Regions from separate parts of the Fictibacillus iocasae genome, predicted to be linked through region 1. Evidence: predicted binding sites of a transcription regulator. Region 1 holds the regulator's gene; each other region holds the start of a gene.
The links. Region 1 encodes LexA, which represses DNA repair genes until DNA is damaged. Its sites were predicted from a motif close to CGAACATATGTTCG; they were not measured.
Positions count from the first base shown of each region.

Region 2: ACFQPF_RS05630 (Y-family DNA polymerase) is a predicted target of LexA. The motif match lies at 897-910, and genes of this name have one in related genera.
Region 3: addB (helicase-exonuclease AddAB subunit AddB) is a predicted target of LexA. The motif match lies at 1,315-1,328, and genes of this name have one in related genera.

Region 1 covers NZ_JBHTCP010000016.1:271,711-273,986, forward strand. Annotated here, with positions in the region: gene glnA (type I glutamate--ammonia ligase) at 1-7, shown strand, start outside; gene ACFQPF_RS11270 (STAS domain-containing protein) at 52-912, opposite strand; gene lexA (transcriptional repressor LexA) at 1,125-1,739, opposite strand; gene yneA (cell division suppressor protein YneA) at 1,895-2,164, shown strand; gene ACFQPF_RS11285 (YneB family resolvase-like protein) at 2,083-2,276, shown strand, end outside.
Region 2 covers NZ_JBHTCP010000011.1:9,468-11,743, forward strand. Annotated here, with positions in the region: gene ACFQPF_RS05620 (glycosyltransferase) at 1-57, shown strand, start outside; gene ACFQPF_RS05625 (HAD-IIB family hydrolase) at 20-763, shown strand; gene ACFQPF_RS05630 (Y-family DNA polymerase) at 1,045-2,276, shown strand, end outside.
Region 3 covers NZ_JBHTCP010000014.1:42,458-44,733, reverse strand. Annotated here, with positions in the region: gene addB (helicase-exonuclease AddAB subunit AddB) at 1-1,252, opposite strand, end outside; gene ACFQPF_RS08550 (GGDEF domain-containing protein) at 1,490-2,276, opposite strand, start outside.

The sequences.
Region 1 (2,276 bases):
GTATTAAGAGAGTAGAAACCCCTGATGCAGACGCATCAGGGGTTTTTCTCTCTAAAGATTCCGGTTAAGAGTGAATCCGATATGGGAAAGGGCACTTTCCACATTATTAACGATGATAATATTTTTAAAGTCCATAGACGTGTCGAGAGTTTTTATTGCCAGGTCAGGTCTGAAGCCGGTAAGGATCGGTGTCACACCGATTAATGTTAACAGCTTCACGATATTCAGCAAGTGCCCGCTCACATTTTGATCAATATCGCTGATTCCGGACAAGTCAATAATCATATGATCAAGTGAGCGTTGAATACAGTTCTCCAAAGTAGTTTGGATAATGATTTCTGCGCGAGTTTCACTAATTTCTCCGATCACAGGTAATATGGCTACACCTTTGGTTAACGGAACGATTGGTACAGACAGCTCTTTTATCTCTTTATTCGCACGATCCAGTTCAAGAACATATGTTAATAACGATGACATCGTTTGAAACAGTTCGATATGCTGATCGGTAAATTGAAGCTTGTTCTTATCAAGGCCGCATATCGTTCCATAGTTCTCGCCATTTTCGTAATAGATGGGTATGGCGATGAAGCTGCCTCCCCCTAAGTTAGTCGTAACACCCAGGTGCTTTGTAAGGCGGTTTTCCGTTATATCTTCAATGGTCAATATTTCATGGCCATGGTCGACACTTATTTTACAAAAGGTTTCTTCAAAGGGGAGAATGGTGCCTTCTGTTAATAGAATCTCTTCACGGTTGAGCACTTTCTGAATTTCATTCACCTGTTTATCGTTTTTTGCCACGAATAAAGTGTTAATATTGATCAGCTTGCTCATGAAATATAGAATGTTCTGTGCCGCTTCTTCAAAGTTATGTACCGATTTAAGCTTCATGGATTGCGTGTATATACTGGACACATCTTACCAACCTTTCTTTCTCTATTGAAATTACCTTCAATAAATACCCTTAACCGTAAATTTAAAACAAAAATGCTTCTTTTCTTAAATGACGAAAATCGTCCAAAGAAAAGAAGCATGTATAGAATACCTGGCTGTCGCCAAGACGTTAAGCCAGCCTCATCAACAAGTTATGCATTCTTAAAGAAAAAAACCGCCAAATGGCGGTTCTTTTAGTGGATTGTTCGATAAACACCGATAACTTTCCCGAGAATTTTTACAGAAGGAAGCAGGATAGGGGCCATCGATGAATTTTCAGGCTGAAGGCGAATATGATCCTTTTCCTTGAAAAAGCGCTTTACTGTAGCTTCATCGTCTTCTGTCATCGCAACAATGATGTCTCCGTTGTTCGCTGTCTGCTGCTGTTTAACAACGACCAAATCATGATTGAGAATGCCAGCTTCGATCATACTGTCACCAACAACTTTAAGCATGAAAACTTGATCATCTCCTACCATATGTTCGGGGAGAGGGAAATAATCTTCCACATTTTCCACCGCGCTTATTGGAAGACCAGCTGTTACCTTCCCGATGACAGGGATCTGGATGCTTTTATTTGCCTCGAAGTTATCTTCCAGACCGAGTACCTCAATGGCTCTTGGTTTTGTTGGGTCTCTTCTTATGAGCCCTTTCTTCTCCAATCGTGCCAGGTGGCCATGCACTGTAGAACTAGATGCAAGTCCCACTGCTTCACCAATTTCCCTAACAGAAGGCGGATAGCCTTTTTGATTGACTTCCAGCTTGATGAAATCCAGGATATCAAGCTGTCTTCTGGATAATTTAGACATGACGCCACCTCATTTACTGAAATCTCTTAAAAAAAGTATAGCATGGGAAAACTAAGGATACAAACATAAGTTCGAGAAAAAAGTTGACGCGAACAAATGTTCTGTGATAAATTAAGATCACAAATACAAACGAACGTTCGGCAGGAGGGTTAAAAATGAAAAATGGCATACTTCATATTTTATTCTTTATAATGGTGGCAGGGCTTATGGTGTTTTCAGCAGCTGACTTGTCTGCAGAAGAAAACCATTACCAAACAGTGACAGTACAAGAGGGTGAATCTCTTTGGAGCATCTCTGAAAAGCTGCAGCATAAGCACTCATTAGAAGCAAGGGAGTTTATTTCATGGGTAGAAAAGAAAAACAATCTACATACAGCGAAGCTCGTTCCTGGGCAGAAGCTGATCATTCCGGTAAAGAGCAGCTAGGTGATAAACGGAACGCGGTGCTTTACGCCCGTGTAAGTACAGATAAAGAGGAGCAAGAGTCTTCGTTAGAGAGGCAGATTGAAGAACTGCGGGAACTTGCCATGCAGCATAA
Region 2 (2,276 bases), on a different contig from region 1:
TACAAGGAGGTTCTCTCCCATGCCGCAAAAAAGCGTTTCACATCTTCTAGCTACTGACCTTGACGGCACGTTTGTCGGAGAAGGAGAAGAGCTTCGCAAGCTTCTTCTTCACTTTGAAAGTCTAGAGGAGAATGTCACTCTTGTCTATGTAACGGGCCGCCATTTGCAATCTGCAAAACAGCTGATTGACGAGGAAGGACTGCCGTTTCCGGAAGTTCTTATCACAGACGTCGGGTCGGCACTTCATGATTTTTCTGATTCTGAAATCGGAAACGAGTGGAAAGCGAAGATCGAGGAAGGATGGGAGCCTGAACGGGTGCGCGCCGCTGCCCGACAGATAGAAGGACTTCGTGAACAGGAGCTTCCTGTTTCGTGCCGTGTCTCGTTTTTCGCAGAAGATCATACGTGTGCGGAGGAGTTAGAAAAAGCTCTTCGTTCTTCCCGCATCCCTCATCAGTTTGTCTACAGCTCGGGACGAGATGTCGATATTCTTCCCTTACAAGCTGGTAAAGGAAAAGCCTTGTCTTATTTGATACAAAAGAAAAAATGGCAGGACGCGAATGTCTTGATCGCTGGTGATTCTGGGAATGACCTTGATATGCTGTTGCTGCCCTATCCTGCTGTCATTGTCGGCAACTGCCAGGAGGAGCTGAAAAATGTGAGCGGCGATTTGATCTACCGTGCGAAAGGTCATTGTGCCGCTGGCATACTGGAAGGATGGAAGCATTATTTCAGCCGAACAGATACCCGGCTTGCAAAATGAAAGAAGCGTTCTTTTCTCATCAGAAAAGAACGCTTCTTTTTCTTTTGTTAGCAGCAGAATCTTCTCGGTTTCGCCGTGATTTTTTCCTCATCAAGCAGAAGAAAAAAAGGTGAAAAATTTTTCCATTGTGATAAGAACATATATTCGGTTAAAATGGGTATACATAATAATAAGAACGAGCGTTCCCCTTTCGACTGGCAACTTTGATGGCTGAAAGGGGAACAGCCATCAAAAGTCTATTAAGGCGGCAGAAAAGTGTTCTTTAGAAAGGAAGTGGCAAGGTGCTTGATTATAGTAAGCTTCCGAAGCGGTCAATTCTTTGTTTAGATATGAAAAGTTTTTATGCAAGCTGTGCGGCGGTACGCCTCGGGCTGAACCCTCTTACCTGTCATCTGGCGGTGGTCGGGGATACAGAGCGGCAGGGGAGTGTGGTGCTTGCTGCCTCTCCGATGATGAAGAAGGACTTTGGCATCCGCACGGGAAACCGGCTGTTCGAGCTGCCGAAAGACCCGCGCATCGTCGTCGTGAACGCTCAAATGGCCTTCTTTTTGGAGCGTTCCATGGAGATTACGAAGCTGTTGAACCGGTTCGTGCCAAAAGAATCCATTCATACGTATAGTGTGGACGAGAGCTTCATCCAAGCAGATGGGACAGAAAGGCTTTGGGGGAGTCCGCATATGCTCGCCGAACGCATCCGCCGGGATATTTGGCAGGAGTTTGGACTGCCGTGTGCCATTGGCATCGGACCAAATATGCTCATGTCAAAGCTCTGTCTCGATCTTGAGGCAAAAGCAGAAGGAATTGCTGAATGGACGTATGATGATGTGCCGAATAAAATTTGGAGCATCTCGCCTCTGAGCAAAATGTGGGGAATTGGCTCTCGGGTAGAGAAAACGCTGAACCGGATGGGAATCATGAACGTCAAGGATTTGGCTCATTACCCGCTGGATCTGCTCGAAAAGAAGTTCGGCATTATGGGAAGCCAGCTTTATTATCATGCATGGGGTGCTGATCTTTCTGAAATCGGAGCGCCGATTCTGCAAGGGCAGATCAGCTATGGGAAAAGCCAGATTCTGATGCGTGATTATCATGATCCACAAGAAGTAAAGCATGTCATTTTAGAGATGTGTGAAGAGGTGGCACGGCGCGCCCGCCGCGCAGGCCGTGCCGGGCGTACGGTCAGCCTCGGAATCGGATACAGCCGCGATGAAGGCGGAGGCGGTTTTTACCGGTCAAAAACGATGGAGCAGCCGACGAACATTACGATGGATCTGTACGGCGTGTGCCTCGATCTGTTCCATGCTTTTTATCGGAATGAGACGGTTCGAAAAATATCTATCTCTTTATCAAACGTTTGCCAAGACAGCGAAACACAGCTTAATCTCTTCGAACTTGATCAGCCGAAAAAGAGGAAGCTTGGATATGTGATGGATGAGATCCGGCAAAAGCATGGCTATTCGTCGCTTCTGCGAGCTGTTTCATACACGAAAGCGGGAACAGCGCGCCATAGAAG
Region 3 (2,276 bases), on a different contig from region 1:
GGTCACCTGGATAAAGAAGATCTGTTTTCACCGCACGAAAAACCGCTTCATATCGCCAGTTCTTGCTGATGATATCCAGCACCGAACGAATCAGCTCCACTAGAGGATGGTGCAGCATCGACTTTTTCTGATCGACAAAGACAGGGATCTCATATTCTTCAAATACCGTTTCAATAACCGATTGATAAGAAGCAGAGTTCCGCACGGAGATGGAAATATCACGAAACCTGTACATTTCATCACGAACAAGCCGCAATATTTCTCGAGCTGCTCCTTCTGCCTCTGCCCGCAATGAAACAGCGGAATAAAGCTTTAAACCCTCTGTATCCATTGATTTAACTTCAGGGCGGGTATCAAAGTGGCGCTCTAAATGAAGCAAAGCAGGTGACTTAAATCTTTCAGGAGTGGCAAGAAGAACATTTTCTTCTATTTTGACACCATTTTCCTTCGCCATATTGACTAACTGGATAAACGTTGAAGATGTCATATGGAATAGATCCAGTTCATGAGGTGCAGCATGATGGCTCTCCACGTCACCAGTCAATGCAACCGTTACTTTTTTGGCGTATTTCATCAGCATCGCAAGCACTTCTTTTTCTTGCGGAGTAAAGGAGTGGAAGCCGTCAATATAAATCTCGCACTCTCGTATGTAGGGTGAATGAGGGATCTTTTCAACAAGTAGACGGAGATAATCTTCTGAGTCAACATAATTTGCCGCAAGAGCGTTTTCCAGTTCATTGTAAATAAGTCCAAGGTCAGAAAGCTTGTCTTGAAGTACATTCTTTGTGCTTTCTTTCCCTGCAAAATACTGAAGCGAAGAAGCATGACCATTCACTTCATCAGGAGTGATGCAATAACGTTTCAACTCTGTCATCATCAGTTCAAGCAACTCATAAAACCCTGTCTGATCAGAGGACTTCTTAAAGATCCTTAACTCTTCACGGCGATGTTCAATGATTTTGCGCAGCATCATATGAATACCTGTACTGGTAATATGCGTTCGAGTCATGCCGCCCATGTCGCCAAGAACCTTCCATGCCAGACGGGAGAAGCTGAAGACTTGTGCCCTTATCATTCCGTTCATACCAGGTGCAGAGGATAGCTTATACTCTGATTGAAACGTCATCTGATCAGGCACTAAATAGATAATCGGTTCCCCTGCTGGATCTTCTGTTAAGCGTTCAATGATTTCATTCATCATCCGCTCTGATTTGCCCGTTCCTGAACGTCCCAGCATAAATCGCAAACTCATTTATCTCACAATCCTTTCGCCCATTTCTTATCTCTACATTATCGCATACTCCTACTCTGAACAAAACATGCGTTCGAATGGAAAAAATGGAAAGTGACGAAATTAAAAGAGGCCGCATCAATAAGCAGATGCGACCTCTAGTAAACGTACAAATCATTTTGGAGAAGATGAAGGATTGCCTTGCAAAAACATAGCATTCGTTGATAGCTTTCACACTTTATCACAACGTATTTTTTTCTATCTTTTTATACTTTTTTTACTGTCATACATTCTTTTGTCCGCCAAATGAAGGTAGTCATCGATTCGTTCTCCTGCATCTGGCTTAAGTTCTATGGCCCCGTATGCAAGTGAAACGTATTTCTTCCAATTACTTAACCTTTTTTCAATCTTGACAGCTGTTTCATAGGCTTCCTGCTCGGTTGCTCCTGGAAGCAGGAAGACAAACTCGTCGCCGCCGAATCGGAAGCCGTAATCAAGAGACTGCTCTTGGGCCAGCCATGCAATATGGCACAGGAGCTCGTCCCCTTTATTATGGCCGAATTCATCGTTTACATATTTAAAATTATTCACATCGAGCATGAGGAGCGTCAGAGGCTGTTCCATGCACGCGGACTCATTAATCCGATCATCCAGGCAATCATAGAAATAGCGCCGGTTATATAAGTTAGTCAACGGATCACGAATGCTGATTTCTTTTAAATCCATGAATTGCTGTGAACAAAAGCCGCTTAAGAAACCGGTTAAAGAATGGTGGCTGATCTCGTTCCAACGCTCCAATACATGGAGCTGGACTTCCATCTCTTCATCCGACAGCACCTTCTTCACTTCCAGCAGGACGGCGTTTCGAATACTTTTGGTAAAGCACCCTAATGAACGGTATGGAATTTTCTGATGCTTCACAAACTGGATACCAGATTGAAAGGCACTTTCCTCTGATTTTTTTAAAAATCCTTTATATCGCCGCTCAGGCAGAAACACGCCTCGACAATTCGCATGAAGCATTTTTTGTACCGTATGTTCATAC